3 regions of the Pseudoalteromonas sp. GCY genome follow, and region 2 is predicted to be linked to each of the others. Evidence: predicted binding sites of a transcription regulator. Region 2 holds the regulator's gene; each other region holds the start of a gene.

Region 1 (5,458 bases), 1.7 Mb from region 2:
CTGGGCTTTTGCTCACATATTCACTCGCAGACATTGCGATTGAGTACGGCTCTTGCCCTGATGAACTTGCCGCCGACCAAATCTTAACTGGACGTCTTAAGTCTTTAAACTCTGGTAAGATTTTCGACTTAATCAACTCAAACGGATAAGTGTCTCTAAACCAAAGCGTTTCATTCGTTGTCATGGCATCCACCACAGCGGCACGCAATTGCCGCTCATGGGGACTGAGTGTTTTAGCTACTAAAGACGATAGTGTTTCTACACCAAAGCGAGCCATCAGAGGAGCGAGCCGGCTTTTGACCAAGTACAATTTATTGTCACCCAGTACGATACCGCACTGCTGCTCCAAAAAGGTTCTAAATTGGTCGTACTCTTTTTGCTCTAAATGCTTATTTTCCAAGTGCTACCACCAGCTTTAATCACAATGAACCCATTTCTTAACCGCTGAGGCTAATTCATCTGGGTTAAACTTAGCAATAAAATCATCAGCGCCGACTTTCTCAATCATGGCCTGATTAAATACACCACTCAGTGAAGTATGGAGTATCACATGCAATGGCGCTAATTTTGGATCAGCTTTTATTTCAGCCGTTAGCGTATAACCATCCATTTCCGGCATTTCAACGTCAGAAATTAATAGCCCTACTCGCTCAGTGACATTATTTTGACAGTCCATTTCCGCAATTTCACGAAGCCTGATAAGTGCTTCTTTGCCGTTCTTCGCAAGCTCAGTCTGAACACCTAATGGCTCCAATGCACGTTTGACCTGATTACGAGCAACCGCGGAGTCATCAGCGATAAAGACAATACGTTCGCCTAAATCTTTTTGCATTTCACCATCAGAGACAATGTCAGCACTGACTTCTGTGTTGATTGGGCAAATCTCATTGAGGATCTTTTCTACGTCTAATATTTCAACTAGCTCGTTTTCAATTTCTGTGACCGCTGTCAAATAGGAATAACGACCTGCCCCAGATGGCGGGGGCATTATTTTTTCCCAGTTCATATTCACAATGCGTTCTACTGCACTGACTAGAAAACCTTGAACTGAACGGTTGTATTCTGCAATCACAATAAAACAGTTACGAATATCTTGAATAGGAGGTCCACCTACCGCAAGTGACATATCAATTACGGATATCGTTTGGCCTCGAATATGAGCAACCCCTCGGATAAGCGGGTTTGACTTGGGCATGCTTGTCAATGCTGGACATTGCAGCACTTCTCGGACTTTGAAAACATTAATGCCGAAGCGCTGTCGACCTTGAAGTCGAAAAAGTAATAGCTCGAGACGGTTTTGTCCAACTAGCTGTGTACGTTGGTTAACCGAGTCTAAAATACCTGCCATTTCAATCTCCTACTGTATAAACCGCTAATCGGAACGATCTTTGCTTCGACTCTGATATGGTTTACCACCCTTGATTAGGTGCAGTTATTAAAGCAGAATCTTTATACCTTGTTTCACCCCATAAGCATAGTCGAAACATCATGAGTTTGTTAAAAAAAACCCATTACATTCAGTTTTTTTGTTTGTTCGCTTATTTTATAGGCGTTGACTATGGTTATTGTCAGCAATATGACAACAAAACTTTAGAACAAAGCGCAATAGAATTTGTTAAACCGAATGTAGAGCAAGATCCCGACAGCCAGCTGTCACTGACTGCTATACCACTTGATTCAAGAATTCCAGCACGTGATTGTCAATCGCCGTTGCAATATAGTACAGCGATGGCTCCGCCTTTTGATACTCAAGTGACAGTACAAATTAGATGCAACGATACCCTCAGCTGGACTCAATACGTCCATGTGCGTATCGATCACCTCTTCCCTATATTGGTTAGCGCGACCATGTTAGAGAAAGGCCGTGTTATTCAGGATGAAGATGTAAAAATAGAATATCAGCCAAAACGTTTTCGTAGAGTTTCTTATATAGAAGATAAGTCGATACTAATAGGTAGCAGAAGTAAACGTAACATAAGAGAAGGCCAAGCCTTTACCCAAGCTCATATTTGCATGGTCTGCAAAGGCGATACTGTAACGATTATTGCCAAATCAGGTGGACTCGTGATCAAAACTCAAGGAGAAGCGCAGCAAGATGGCAACCGGGGTGAACTTATTAATATTAAAAACGCTCGCTCTGGCAAAACCTTACGTGCTAGAGTAATAGAAGTGGAAACAGTAGAGGTGAATTTATAAAAAATTTGCTAAAGTAATACTACTGAACGCCGATAACATGGCTGAGAGTATAATTTTATTGGGTCTACAAACATGGTTAATCAAGTTAACGGTCAAAATCAGTCTACATCCGTTGCTAATAATGTTAAGCAACAGAAGGCTGAATTGCAAAGAAATGATGCCAACAGCGCATCAGTTAAATCACCAGCTACACCGAAAGCGGCTGCGGACTCAGTCAGTCTGACTCCACAAGCGCAACAGCTGAAAACGGTCAACGAAAAAGCGCAGCAGTCATCAGGCTTTGACGACAAGAAAGTCGAAGAACTGAAAAAAGCAATTGCAGAAGGCAAGTATCAAGTTGACGCGGAAAAACTCGCCAAAAACATAGCTGCATTTGAGTTCGAAATATATGGATGATTTGGTTCGGCTTTGCCACCACAAACTTTCAGAACAAATCTCGACGCTAGAAGCGATGACCCAGCTTCTAGCACTTGAGCTTGACGAGCTTGCGTCCCGACGTGGCGACAATTTAAAAGAAATCGCTCGTGAAAAGCTAACTCTCATTTCAAAACTACAAAAGATCGACAACGAATTGTCAAAAACTGAGTCTCACGTCTTTGAACACAGTGAAGTAGCCCCGCTCGTTGCTAAAGTGCGAGCACTACTCAGTGAGTGCCAAACCAAAAATGAAATCAATGCTAAAACGGCTCATCAGGCGAATGTAAGCACACGTGAACTAAAAGGGATCTTAATTGGAGCACCTACTTCGATCACTTATGGTCAAGATGGCAGCGTGAAAAGTAGCGACAGTGAATTAGTACGTAACCTAAAGGCGTAGCTACGTTAGCCGTATTTTAGTATTAAAGAATACCCAAAATGAAGCATGTTAAGTAAGCAACATACGAGGAGTGCTTACTTAAAACTATAAGATATTTTCTTAATTTTCTGCGGCTTGACTTGAGTAATATACAAATCATAAACGCGTTTCATATCAAGCTCTAATTCTGTTGCGTAAGTGTCACCAACTGCGTAACTTTTCAGCACCTTAGCCCCACGAACGAGTCCATTCACTTGGCTCTTAAGACCGTCGTTTTGCGCAATAGCACCTTTTACCGTAATAGTGGATGTCAAATTCTGGCCATACAGTTGCTCAGCCAATTCACGATACGCTTCTAATTTTGAGACTTTAATAGCCATTAACTGCTTCTCACCAGCAGTTTTGCCCGGCTGAGCACTCAAAGGAGCGTACCCCACAGCCCGTAAAACAGGAAACGTTTCCGGTTGCACCGTTTCATATTCAATGTGCTTGTCAACGAGACTTGAACAGCCACTGAGCCCTGCTAGCGAGCAAACCATAACAACTGCACTGATAGAATTAGTGATACGCATTTCACTACACTCCGCTACAATAAATACCAATCAAAATTTAACGCTTCCCGAGCATATTCGTCTCGCAAGGGTTGTTGTGGTTTCATCGAGTATTGGCAATAAATAAAATTAACTTTCATAAAATATGATTATGCACGAACCTTGCCAAAATTTGGCACAGGTATTGCTGAGTTAAAGGGTAGTTTTTGATCTGGGCATTTAAACATGAAAAAGCAATTCGCGACCAGTCTATCATTGTTGTGTATCACCTTAACTAATCCTGCTTATGCTGAATGGTTTGAAGTTACCGGCATGGCTGACGTTAAAAATGGCGATCATCAAAAAGCAAAAAGAAAGGCCGTAAACGACGCCATCACACAAGCATTGCTGTTTTCTGGCGCTTCTGTGAGTAGTGTACAAACCGTCACCGATGGTGTGCTCACCCAAGATCAACTTAAGATCCGCTCAAATGCCGAAATCCAGAGCGCCAACGTGATTGCTGAAGCAAAAGTCGGTGACTCATGGCAAGTGACGTTACATATTGATATTACCCCACAAAGTGCTCAGTGCCCAACTAGTGCATACAATAAACAGGTTGCAGTCACACAAAGCCAGCTAAAAAATAAACACCAAGCAACTTTAGGTCAAATTTTTGACATAAATAAAGCGGTGAGCGAGCGCCTATATCAGACAATGACCGAACAAAAGTCGAGCTTAGAACCTGTTCCCTATTTTGCACAGACCATAGATGTTAGCCGCTTTTTCAGTCAGCGTTTTGATTATAATGAACAACTAATCGAGACCATTACAGCAAATACAAATAGCCAATTTGTATTATTGAGTCAAATTACTGATATTGCTGGTGTCGATAAACTTAATAGTGACCTCGCATTTTGGCAAAGCGATAAATACTTAAGAAGCTTCAAGGTAGACTTTGCGCTGTTTGATGCACTTTCTCATGAAAGGGTGTGGCAAAAGCAATATGCCACTCAAGGCGTGTGGCCGTTTAAGAAGACCAAATTAATTGATGTGTACAGTGAGCGCTTTTGGCAGACAGATTATGCTGATGAGATCCAAACCACGCTGACACAAATCGCAACTGATTTAAACACAGCGGTCGCCTGCTTACCAACCAATGGCAAAATCCTACATATCGATGATGAACAAGTCGTTATTAATTTGGGCCGCATGCATGGCTTAGAGAATGGCCAGATCCTTAACGTAGCGCATAGTAATCCGCTGACTAATGTCGATGGTAAAATATTTATGCATCAAATTAAAACCATTAATAAGCTACAAGTGATCCAGGTGAATGCGCAAAACGCCATTGCGGTAAATATCAGCAATCGCCCACTTCACAATGTGCAAATTAATGATTTGGTTGAAATTCAAATAGAAAATGAAAATGAGTTTGCACTGTAAGTGCTGAGCCTTCCTGTGGTAAAAGGCAAGATTTTCGATGACTTTACACCCTCTACACCATGCTTCTGCCGCCCATTTACTTTGGTAATTCCAAGCTGAAGTGAATATAAATGGCGTCCCCAGTAGGAATCGAACCTACATCTAAGCCTTAGGAGGGCCTTGTTTTATCCATTAAACTATGGGGACAATCTCCAAAATCAGGTAACAATCGCCTTTTTTGACCTTCACTAGCGGGATCTGCGTTACTTAATACCAATGAAAGTCTGGAGTTGCCGATTCTCTGTTGTACTGCATCTCAGTGACTTCGCTTTAGTATACTGATCTTAATGAACTTTTAAAGATTAATAATCAAATTATTCACGATAATAAATAAGGTTAAATAGGCGAATACGCAGCAGTTAGGACTCACTACTGCGCTATCAGTTACTTCGCTTGAGATGTGAGTAAGAAGTAGGATAGTTCTTCGTTTTTAATAAAACCCAAACGGTATTTT
Region 2 (5,458 bases):
AGAAGGCAATGTGCTGGCAAAGAATTTAACGCCTAACGCCATGATCACCGATATCAATGCCGATAATGTAAGAGTTGAAATTAAGCAAAAATTGATGAAATCGGAACACCCTGTCGTTATCACGGGTCCTAGTCTTAGGATCACAGGTAAAGGACTGCATGCGGATCTACAAAAGCAAGTGATCGAGCTCATCAACCACACAAAGACAATTTATTATGACCAGTAAAATCATTAACAAACTAGTTTTCATAGGCTTGCTTGCAAGTTCTACTCTAGCAGTTGCTGCAGAACAAAATGAAGTCATTATTGATGCTGGCCGTCAGCAAGCTCAACTGCAAAGCAACATCGGTATTTTTGAACAGAATGTTGTTATTATTCATGGCAACAGAAAAATAAATGCCGATCGCCTAGAAGTCCACCGACGCGCGGAGCTTGGTACTAACAAGCAACTGCTTGTTGCAACTGGCAGCCCTGCTATTTTCAGTGAACGTCAACCTGATGGTAATTTGCTAGAAGCCAAAGCAAAAGAAATTCGTTACGACGTTGCGAAAGGCACCTTAGTCATTTCTGGCGATGCGGAAATCAATCAAACTGGGCAAAAAATCAATGCACAAGTCATCACCTATGACATTGAAAAGCAATTGATCAGTGCTGAGCGCTCAGACCAAGAAGATTCCCGTGTAAGAACCATCCTTGTTCCTGTAGATGACAAAAAAGACGCAAAAGATAAAAAAGCGCAGGAAGAAGGTAACAATCAATGAGCGAGCTCAAAGCAACTGGTTTAGCAAAGAGTTATAAAGGCCGTCAGGTCGTCAAAAATGTTGGCTTAAGTGTTCAAGCTGGCAGCATTGTAGGCTTATTGGGCCCAAATGGCGCAGGTAAAACTACCACCTTTTATATGATTGTAGGGTTAGTACCAAGCGACAAAGGTTTTATTCAGATTGATGACGAAGATATCACTTTGCTACCGATGCACAGCCGCGCGCGACTTGGTATTGGCTATCTACCGCAAGAGTCTTCAATCTTTAGAAAACTCACGGTCTATCAAAATTTGATGGCGATTTTAGAAACTCGAAAAGACTTATCTAAAGTTGAAAGAGAAGCTGAACTCAACGAGTTACTGGATGAGTTTAATATTCAACACATTCGCGACTCACAGGGCATGGCATTGTCGGGAGGCGAAAGAAGACGCGTAGAAATCGCTCGCGCTTTAGCCGCTAATCCTAAGTTTATCTTGTTAGATGAACCTTTTGCTGGTGTTGATCCTATTTCGGTGTTAGATATAAAGACAATCATAGAGCACCTAAAAAACCGCGGTATCGGTGTGCTTATCACCGATCATAATGTTAGAGAAACACTGGACGTATGTGAAAAAGCCTACATCGTTTCACACGGTGAGTTAATCGCTGCAGGCACGCCAGAACATGTTTTGGCAGATCAAACCGTAAGAGATGTCTACCTAGGCGAACAATTCAAGCTATAGTTAAGACGTAGTATTAATAACTGTTAAAAAGGATTGTTAGAGATACATGAGGCAATCATTACAGCTGCGCATGGGGCAGCAACTTACAATGACTCCACAGCTGCAACAAGCCATTCGCTTGCTGCAGCTTAGTACATTGGATCTGCAACAAGAAATACAAGAAGCATTAGACAGCAATCCATTGTTAGAAGTGGAAGAAGGTGATAATACTGACGGCGAAAACGCTGACCAACATAGTCAAGAAAAGAGCAGTGCTGACGACAATCAAGATTCAGGCGATGAAGCGCAGGTTAGTGACTATGAGATAGACTCAGATACCGCCATGAGCAAAGACACTGTGAGCGATGACCTTGCCATGGATGTCACTTGGGACGAGTATATGAGTGCAGCACCCGCTGCAAGCTCAGGCCCACTTCCCGATGACGATAATGTTTATCAAGGGGAAACCTCTGAATCTCTCCACGACTATCTCATGTGGCAACTTGAGCTGACGCCATTTAGTCCAACAGATAGAGCTATTGCGATTGCGATTATTGAAGCGGTCGACCTGTCAGGCATTTTAACACTGTCTTGCGAAGACATTTTAGAAAGCATTAATGATGAAAGTAGCGAAGAGCCTATTGAGCTGGATGAAGTCGAAGCCGTGCTCAAACGTATTCAGCTTTTCGACCCTGTCGGTATCGCAGCGCGTAGTTTACAAGAATGCTTGTGTATTCAGCTAAATCAATTCGCCCCAGATACGCCATGGATTGCCGAAACGAAAATGATCCTGACAGAGCATATCGACTTGCTTGCCAGCCGTGACTATCGAACTTTGGCAAAGAAAACGCGCCTTAAAGAAGCCGATCTCAAAGAGGTCATGACGTTAATTCATAGCCTTAACCCAAAACCAGCTGCAAGCATTATTCATGAAGAGCCTGAATATGTGATCCCTGATGTATCGGTGAAAAAAGTAAAAGGTCGTTGGGTCGTAGAGCTAAATCCTGATGCTATGCCTAAAATAAGAGTAAATGACCATTATGCTGCGATGTCTAGAACGGCGAAATCCAGTACGGATAGTCAGTTTATTCGCTCACATTTACAAGAAGCAAAGTGGTTTATTAAAAGCTTAGAAAGCCGAAATGATACTTTATTAAAAGTTACCAATTGCATTGTGCAACAACAACAGGCATTCTTTGAACATGGCCCCGAAGCAATGCGCCCTATGGTGCTAAATGATGTTGCTGAAATGGTTGAGATGCATGAGTCCACAATTTCCCGTGTGACAACACAAAAATACATGCATACACCTCGGGGAATATTTGAGCTGAAGTATTTCTTCTCTAGCCATGTAAGTACAGAAAATGGAGGTGAGTGCTCCTCTACAGCAATTAGAGCACTTATCAAAAAGCTGGTAGCTGCAGAAAATACCGCTAAGCCATTGAGTGACAGCAAAATTGCAGATATCTTAGCTGAGCAAGGAATTAAGGTAGCGAGACGCACGATTGCAAAATATCGTGAATCCCTAGCCATTCCACCGTCAAATCAGCGTAAAAGCTTGATATAAGACGTAAAACCCAAGAAGGAAAAATGCTTATGCAACTAAATCTAACTGGTCGCCATGTAGAAATTACTGACTCATTAAGAGACTATGTCACCAACAAGTTTGCGAAGCTAGAAAGGCACTTTGATCATATCAATAATGTGCATGTGATCCTTGATGTCGAGAAGCTAGTACAAAAAGCAGAAGCAACATTACACGTAAACGGCGGCGAGCTATTTGCATCAACAGAGCATCAAGATATGTATGCCGCAATTGATGGCCTTATCGACAAGCTAGATCGTCAAGTTATTAAACACAAAGAGAAGCTTACTCGACACTAAGATGAAATTAAGTGAATTAGTGAACAAGGACTGCAGTAAAGCTGCGGTCCTTTTTAATAGCAAAAAACGTATTTTAGAATACATCAGCGAACTGGCTCATAGCCAAATTCCAAATACCAGTCAGCATGCTATCTTGGACGCCTTAATGGCGCGAGAGAAATTAGGCAGCACAGGGATCGGTAAAGGCATTGCCATTCCCCATGGTCGACTTGAAGGTTTGGATAAAATCCTTGCAATGGTACTTGTCAGCGAGCAAGGGATCCAGTTTGAAGCCATAGATAAGCAGCCTGTCGATATTTTTGTCGCGTTCATCGTACCCGAAGGTGATAATCGACAGCACCTGAAGACCTTAGCGGCGATTGCTGATACACTCAAAGACAAGTCTTTTTGCAAAATGCTTAGGCAAGCAAAAAGTGACGATGAGTTATATGCAGTGATCCAAGGTGAACTTGATGAGTGATGAAGAAAAAGGACTCGAGCTTATCATTATCAGTGGCCGCTCAGGCTCTGGTAAATCTGTAGCGCTTCGAGTATTGGAAGACTTAGGCTACTATTGTGTAGATAACATTCCAGTCAATTTGCTGCCGTCTTTAGTCCGCAGTGTTTCAGACAACTATAATAAAATTGCAGTGAGCATTGATGTTAGAAACTTGCCTAAAGAACAGGACGAGTTTAATGACATTCTTGAATACTTACCCGGCTTCGCCAAACCTACCCTGTTTTATTTAGACAGTGACGATCAAACCCTGATAAAACGCTTCTCAGAAACTCGCCGTTTGCACCCTCTTTCACTGCATAATCTTCCATTAGACGTTGCGATAAAGAAAGAACGGGAATTGTTAGACGTGTTGATCACTCGCGCTGATTTTCTCATTGATACTACAGGCCTGAGCGTTCATCAACTTGCAGAAGATATCCGCGAAAAAATCTTAGGTAAAAAAGACAAACAACTCATTATAACTTTTGAATCTTTCGGCTTTAAACACGGCATCCCAAAACAAGCGGATTACGTTTTTGATGCGCGCTTTTTACCCAATCCACATTGGGAGCCTGAGCTTAAGCCGCTAACGGGCCTAGATCAGCCAGTCAAAGACTATTTGTCGAGTCACAGCATCGTGCAAAAGTTTACTTGGCAGATCCAAACCTTTGTACAAACTTGGTTACCACACTTAGAGCGAAACAATCGCAGCTATCTAACGATCGCAATAGGATGTACTGGTGGACAGCATCGCTCAGTATACTTAGCGCAAACCATTGGTGAGCGTTTTGCTAAAACCCATCCTAACGTCAAAATTCGTCACCGTGAGCAAGAGGGGTAAATGTTAGAAAATACGTTTTTAATCCAGAACAAACTCGGTCTGCACGCTCGAGCGGCGACAGTTCTTGCTCAGTTAGCGACCCAATTTGATGCTGAAGTGACCTTATATCAAGGAGACAAAAGTGCTGCTGCTGACAGCGTACTAGCACTGTTGTTACTTGAAAGCAGTCAGGGAAAAGAGGTGCGAGTTGTCTGCGAAGGTCCTGATGCTCAGTATGCACTAGACGCCATTGGTGGACTAATAGAAAATAAATTTAATGAATCCGAGTAACTTGGACTGTAATCACCAAAATAGCACTAAGGCCTGATTCATTTATTCCCTGCTAATCTCCCCCTCCGTAACCAGACTGGTCTAATAAGTCTCTCATAATTAAGCGTAAACCTTGGTAGTTCCCAATAAACTGAGTTACACTGTAATACCAACTTAGGTTTCTTTCGTGCAGTAAAGCGAGTTGCCGAGAAAATCCTACTTTATCGTTGCGTACACCTTTAACGTGTATTAACGATAACAACCCACCAGCAGAAACAACACGAATAAAATTCAAATTAAGAAATTGATTTCTGCGATAAAATAAATAAATTGGGTTAACTTAATCACGTTAGCCACCATTATTATCAAAAAGGATGCCTATGCCTGAAGTATTTGAACAAGACTACACACTGGAACAACTCCAAAAGGTAACTAAAGCCTTAAACAGTGGTCAGTTTGTTCAAGTTAGGCGTATGCTCGCAGAAACAGCACCTTGTGACACAGCACTGCTTTTAGAATCATCCCCTCATAAAGTTCGCTCTAT
Region 3 (5,458 bases), 1.3 Mb from region 2:
TCGCGCTTACCAGAGAATTTACCCGCTATTGACCTTGCTTGTATTCCTAGTGATGCCTTCTACGGCGAGCGTGAGTCTGTACCTATTAGCAAGAGCAACAACCGTATTTGTGCGGGTTTAGTCACCCCGTATCCTCCGGGTATTCCGCTTTTGGTGCCGGGCCAACATATCACCCAAGAGCATATTGAATATCTCAAGGAACTGGCAGGCCAAGGACTGACTATTCAAGGCAGCTTCGACGGCGAGATCTATGTGCTTAAAGAGGACAAATAACGCGAGCCGTTATCATTCACCCGTACTAGGCAGCCATGCCATAAAACACTGCTGCCTAGTTCTGGTTACTTAAAGCACTTTATTTTTCTTTGTATTTTTTTCAATTACTTGAGTAGCATCTTATTCTTAATTGTCTACCCAAGATTAGCAATAGCCTTATGTCGCTCAATAGGTTTGGATGCATTTTAAAATGTAATTGGATCTCCACTCATGATTTGCAGTAAAAACGGGGTGAATCCAACTATCCCTAATGACATCAGCACGGTAAGCACAATCAGTACACCTGAAGTTGCGACTTTAACATGCGAGCGCTTACTTTGAGAGCCGTAGAAATAAAGCTGTGAAGCGGCCAGAGGCAACAAGAAACAGCCAAAAGTCCAGATAGGGAAAAACGGGTCTCCAAACGCTGGAGAAGCTCCTAGCATCGTCCCCGTAATAAAGTAACTAAATACCCCGACTCTAAGAAACCACTGCGCGTTAGAGACAAGGAATAGTCGAATCGCCCACTTTCTATGATTGGCAATATCCTTGCTTATCGCCGTTTTCACCGTCATATAGGCAAAGCCTAAGATAAAAAATCCATTAATACTCGTGCCTATCTCAGAGATAATATCTGGACTCGCGCCTCTTATCCAAGATAAATAAAATCCAGACATCGCTAAAAAAAACACCGTAGCCAAAAAAACATAGCCATTAATTTTATGAAAAACAGGTACAACAGCCCTCACTTTTGGGAGCAACTGTAACGCACCGCCAAACGCAACGATCCCAGCCCCCATGACATGAACGAAAAAGAGCATATTTCCTGCTGTATCTCCGGCCTTATGCGGCGTGTTTCCCATCGGTTCCCAGCGATTCCAGATTTCCATATTGTCGTTAATGACCGACATACCATAAAACTTAATAATGTAATAAAAGAAAAACCACTGGCCAGCCAATATCACCGAGAACCAAAATATAGCTGAATATTTCAATAACTTATTGGCATTTTCTAGCTTTGTCTGTGTAGTCGCTGAAGCACTACTTTGTTGTTCATTTGATAGCCTAAAACGCGCTGTTGTGACCTTCATAATGCGTCCTTCTATATTCAACGAAATGTTTCATCAAATTTTCTAAGAACTTGTCATTGTTGTCGTCCGAATGGGCATATTCGTACTAATTAGCACATCAACAGCATCACTTTTCCTTCAATTGTTCTTTTTATAATCAGTTGGCGTTGCACCAACTCGTTTTTTAAACGCGCTATTAAATGTCGATTTTGATTTAAACCCCACCTCAAAAGCGATAGAGGAAACCAACATGTCGCTATTTGTTAGCAGGTTTTTTGCTTCTTCAATTCTATAACCATTCACAAACTGAAAGAAGTTGGTGTTCATAAACTGTGAGAGCGTTTCTGATATGTGGTTTTCACTCACAGAAATCGCTGTCGATAAGCCATTTAAAGACAGATCTTCATCTTTAAATAGTGCTTTCTCAGACATCGCTGTGATTAATTTGTCTGCAATCAGCTGCATTTTATCATGGGAAATAACGGCTTCTCTTGGTTGTACCTCTGGCTTTTTTGCCTCTTCAGGCTCGCTCAATTCGAGCTGCTTGAGGGCTAAATTAAGAAATGAAACTAATACAGCCAGCTCAAATATGGGTAACAATGACCGCATCGCGAACCAATTCAACCCAAAAAATGAGGCCGCGTAATTTGCTGTATAAAAAAGCCATACTAGCCCCCATAGGATCAAGATGACTTTCAGCCAATCCATTGCGCGCTGTTCAATCGCGGAGTACTTATCCATAAGCTGCTTGCGATGACGACTATGAAGCCTTAATGCCGCGATTAAATAGGCAAAAGTAACTACGATAAAAGTGACCGCGGTAAACAAACAGACAAATACGGCTATTTTCCAAAGTTCAGGATCACGCGTGCTCGGTTCGGCCAAGGCAAGCTTCTGCTCTGGAGTGATGCTAAAAATAAAAGGGATCATAGACAAAAACACCACTGCAGGCCCAAGTAAAGCGAGCAAATGTGCCTTTAAAGAAATTTTGCTATTGGGAAACATCGCCTTATACGCATAAAAATAGAGCGCAGGCCCCATCAACATTCTGACGGGTAATTGAAACCCAGCAATAGCGGGAGCATATTGAAATACACCTGTAAAAATATAGAGTTCGCCCATAATATGAATGAACAACAATACCAACAATCCAGATAAATACATGGTTTGTTTAGGCTTAGTTATGGTGAAGATACGGACCAGCGCAGACAAAACCACGCCCACCATAGCCGAGTAAAGTACTGTGGGGATCAAGTTAACCGACATATTATTGTTATTATGCGTTTACAATTATGAGTAAGAGAATATCACCAGCATATGTTCAGATAAACCTGCAATGAGACTTTGCAGCCATGTTTTTGTAAACATCTATTACTTATCAAAGCTGCAATATCGTCGCTGTTTGAACGCTTTCATCGCAAAGGAACCTCTGTACTTTTTGGCACACCTATTGCTTGTAAAACCACAGATGTCATTTTTTTGATTTGGAGTTTTGTATGGAATTTGCGTTACTTGCTATTTTGGCTCTAGTGGTCGTTGCTTCCATTGTCGCTTCTAAGTACACCGATGTGGGTGGCAATCCTTATCCGTTTAATCGTAAAGAATCTGTTTTTACCACCGTTGAAGCATCGTTTCTACAATTATTAGAACGTGCCGTTGGCGATAGATATAAAATCGTAAGTCGCATTAAGCTCATTGATGTGATTGAGTGCAAACCGGGTATCTCTCCAAAAGCACGTCGTGCTGCGGTAACTAAAGCTAAGAATAAGCAGTTGGATTATGTTTTGGTAGACAAAGAGACACTGAAAATTGTTGCCGCTGTTGATTTGGTCAATAACGCCAATAAAAACGGCCACAAAGCACAAAAAGATTGGTTTGTCAGTGGCGCTCTGGAATCTGCGGGTATTCCACACATTCGCATGAAAATCAAAAGTGGCTACCAAAGTGCTGAAGTTCGTGCGGCAATCTTATTCAAGCTTGGCCAAAAAGTGGAGATGCCAAGGAAAACCAGAAACCGCACCTACAAACCTGCGGTGCTGTCCCCTTCACAGGCAAAAGCACAGTCAACTCAGTTGGCAGAAATCTAGCAAAACGGGCGTCAGCCCGTTTTTTGTTTTACCTATCAAAACCCCTTTCGTATAATAAAAGCAATTTTGACACTGGGGCTTTCCCCAACACAAATTAGGAATCTTTTGATGAAAGTAGGCATTATCGGCGCAATGGAGCAAGAAGTTACCATTTTGCGTAACACCATGGAAAACCCGCAAACATTGACCAAAGGTGGCTTTACTTTTTATACCGGCAAACTGGCTGGTCTTGACGTAACGCTTGTACAGTCTGGCATTGGTAAAGTGGCAGCGACGGTTGCGACAACTTTGCTTATCGACAACTTTGCGCCAGATTGCGTGATCAACACGGGTTCTGCAGGTGGTTTTGAACCATCACTAAACGTCGGCGATGTGGTGATTTCAAATGAAGTACGTCATCACGACGTTGATGTTACTGCATTTGGCTATGAAATTGGTCAAGTTCCGCAAATGCCTGCTGCGTTCACTTCGCATGCAAAATTAGTTGAAGCGGCAGAGCAAAGCGTACATGAGCTTGAGGGCATTCAAACTATGGTTGGTTTGATCTGTACGGGTGACTCGTTTATGTGTGACCCAGTACGCATCGATAAGGCGCGTGCAGACTTCCCTACGATGTTAGCAGTAGAAATGGAAGGTGCGGCAATTGCGCAGGCTTGTCATTCTTTAAACACCCCATTTGTTGTGATCCGCTCGCTATCTGATATCGCCGGCAAAGAATCACCGCAATCATTCGAAGAGTATCTAGAAGTCGCTTCTGTTAACTCTTCTAAGATGGTGATGGCACTACTTAATAAGCTGGATAAGGTTACGCTTTAGTGCTCGACAGCTTGCTTCAGGCCCATGAGGGCCTGATCATTTTCTTACTGGCGATTTTTGCCAGCCTAGGGGTAAGGTTATCAACACTTTATCACCCTAATCTTATTCTTAGCCTTATTTTTAAAGCGATTGCCGAAAAAGTTTATCGTCCTAAAGCCGCTTCTAGTTATCAACTTTTATCCGGTACACTGGGATTCTTCCTCCCTGCATTAACCATCACTATATTGACTTATGCGATTATTAGCTTTGCTTTTTATCCCAATTGGCTCGGTGGGCTGGTGTTGTTTTTATGCTTAGATATTAGCCATGAAAGCCGTGCTAAGCGTATTTCCGCGCTGATAAAGTCAAAGCAAAAAGTAACCGCAAGAGCCGTGTTGCAAGGAATGGTAGCAAGAGATGTAGAGAAGCTAACAGAGCTTGGCATTTGTAAAGCCGCCATAGATAGCACCGCATTAAATACCTTGCGCCATTTTTTTGTCATTGCTTTACTGTATTTAACGGCAGGCCCCTATCTCGCACTATTTTATAAGCTATTACTGCTATGCGACCATGCTTGGCGGCAAGTAATGCTCCCCTCAAGCCGTTTTATGGCAAGCCTTTCCCGCATGATTTGGCTCGTTGAGTTTGTGCCTATTCGATTATTAATTACCTGCTTTTCGTTGCTACTTAGACCAAAGCAAACTTGGCACTACATTAAATACTACGGCCGTCACTTTAGCCAAACGAATACTGGATGGGTACTGAGCTTTTTTGCAGCAAATTTACATACACAACTCGCAGGGCCGCGCTTTTATTTTGGTGAACGTTATGACGTGATGCGGGTAGGTGCAAAAGCGCAACCCTCAGCTGAGCATATTCAGCATTTACTCGGACTACTTAATCAAATGCGCTGGCTATTTATTGCCACTTCCGCCTTACTACTTGTAATTATTAACTTTCTCAGGCTGATGGCTTAGCTTAGGTTACTTAGAAATAAGCTCCTCACTTAGGCAAAAACAAAAAAACCCAGCACAAGGCTGGGTTTTTGAATGCTCAGAAAAACTTACTTTTTCTTCACTGCTTTTTTATTTGGAAGGTCAGTGATTGAACCTTCGAAGATTTCAGCAGCTAGACCGATTGATTCGTTCAGCGTTGGGTGAGCATGGATAGTAAGCGCTAGGTCTTCACCGTCAGCACCCATCTCTACAGCTAGGCCGATTTCACCAAGCATTTCACCTGCATTGATACCAACCA

Evidence for each region. The regulator sigma-54, encoded in region 2, starts transcription at its own class of promoters, with help from an activator protein. The targets are predictions, from matches to a motif close to GTTGGCACGNNNNTNGNNT.
Region 1: the regulator sigma-54 is predicted to act here: its motif matches at 3,695-3,713, upstream of JJQ94_RS11005 (LPP20 family lipoprotein).
Region 3: the regulator sigma-54 is predicted to act here: its motif matches at 2,760-2,778, upstream of JJQ94_RS08965 (DUF2726 domain-containing protein).

What each region holds. Positions count from the first base shown of each region.
Region 1 covers NZ_CP068023.1:1,332,998-1,338,455, reverse strand. Annotated here, with positions in the region: gene JJQ94_RS11030 (CheR family methyltransferase) at 1-400, opposite strand, end outside; gene JJQ94_RS11025 (chemotaxis protein CheV) at 416-1,348, opposite strand; gene flgA (flagellar basal body P-ring formation chaperone FlgA) at 1,489-2,196, shown strand; gene flgM (flagellar biosynthesis anti-sigma factor FlgM) at 2,269-2,592, shown strand; gene flgN (flagellar export chaperone FlgN) at 2,585-3,013, shown strand; gene JJQ94_RS11005 (LPP20 family lipoprotein) at 3,088-3,564, opposite strand; gene JJQ94_RS11000 (flagellar assembly protein T N-terminal domain-containing protein) at 3,769-4,965, shown strand; tRNA gene JJQ94_RS10995 (tRNA-Arg) at 5,077-5,151, opposite strand.
Region 2 covers NZ_CP068023.1:3,765,422-3,770,879, forward strand. Annotated here, with positions in the region: gene lptC (LPS export ABC transporter periplasmic protein LptC) at 1-226, shown strand, start outside; gene lptA (lipopolysaccharide transport periplasmic protein LptA) at 216-761, shown strand; gene lptB (LPS export ABC transporter ATP-binding protein) at 758-1,483, shown strand; gene JJQ94_RS22350 (RNA polymerase factor sigma-54) at 1,530-3,029, shown strand; gene hpf (ribosome hibernation promoting factor) at 3,059-3,346, shown strand; gene ptsN (PTS IIA-like nitrogen regulatory protein PtsN) at 3,348-3,806, shown strand; gene rapZ (RNase adapter RapZ) at 3,799-4,665, shown strand; gene JJQ94_RS22370 (HPr family phosphocarrier protein) at 4,666-4,935, shown strand; gene mgtE (magnesium transporter) at 5,295-5,458, shown strand, end outside.
Region 3 covers NZ_CP068023.1:861,559-867,016, reverse strand. Annotated here, with positions in the region: gene JJQ94_RS08980 (aminotransferase class V-fold PLP-dependent enzyme) at 1-273, shown strand, start outside; gene JJQ94_RS08975 (DUF2306 domain-containing protein) at 459-1,343, opposite strand; gene JJQ94_RS08970 (helix-turn-helix domain-containing protein) at 1,461-2,588, opposite strand; gene JJQ94_RS08965 (DUF2726 domain-containing protein) at 2,819-3,409, shown strand; gene mtnN (5'-methylthioadenosine/S-adenosylhomocysteine nucleosidase) at 3,518-4,225, shown strand; gene JJQ94_RS08955 (cobalamin biosynthesis protein) at 4,225-5,181, shown strand; gene lpdA (dihydrolipoyl dehydrogenase) at 5,268-5,458, opposite strand, start outside.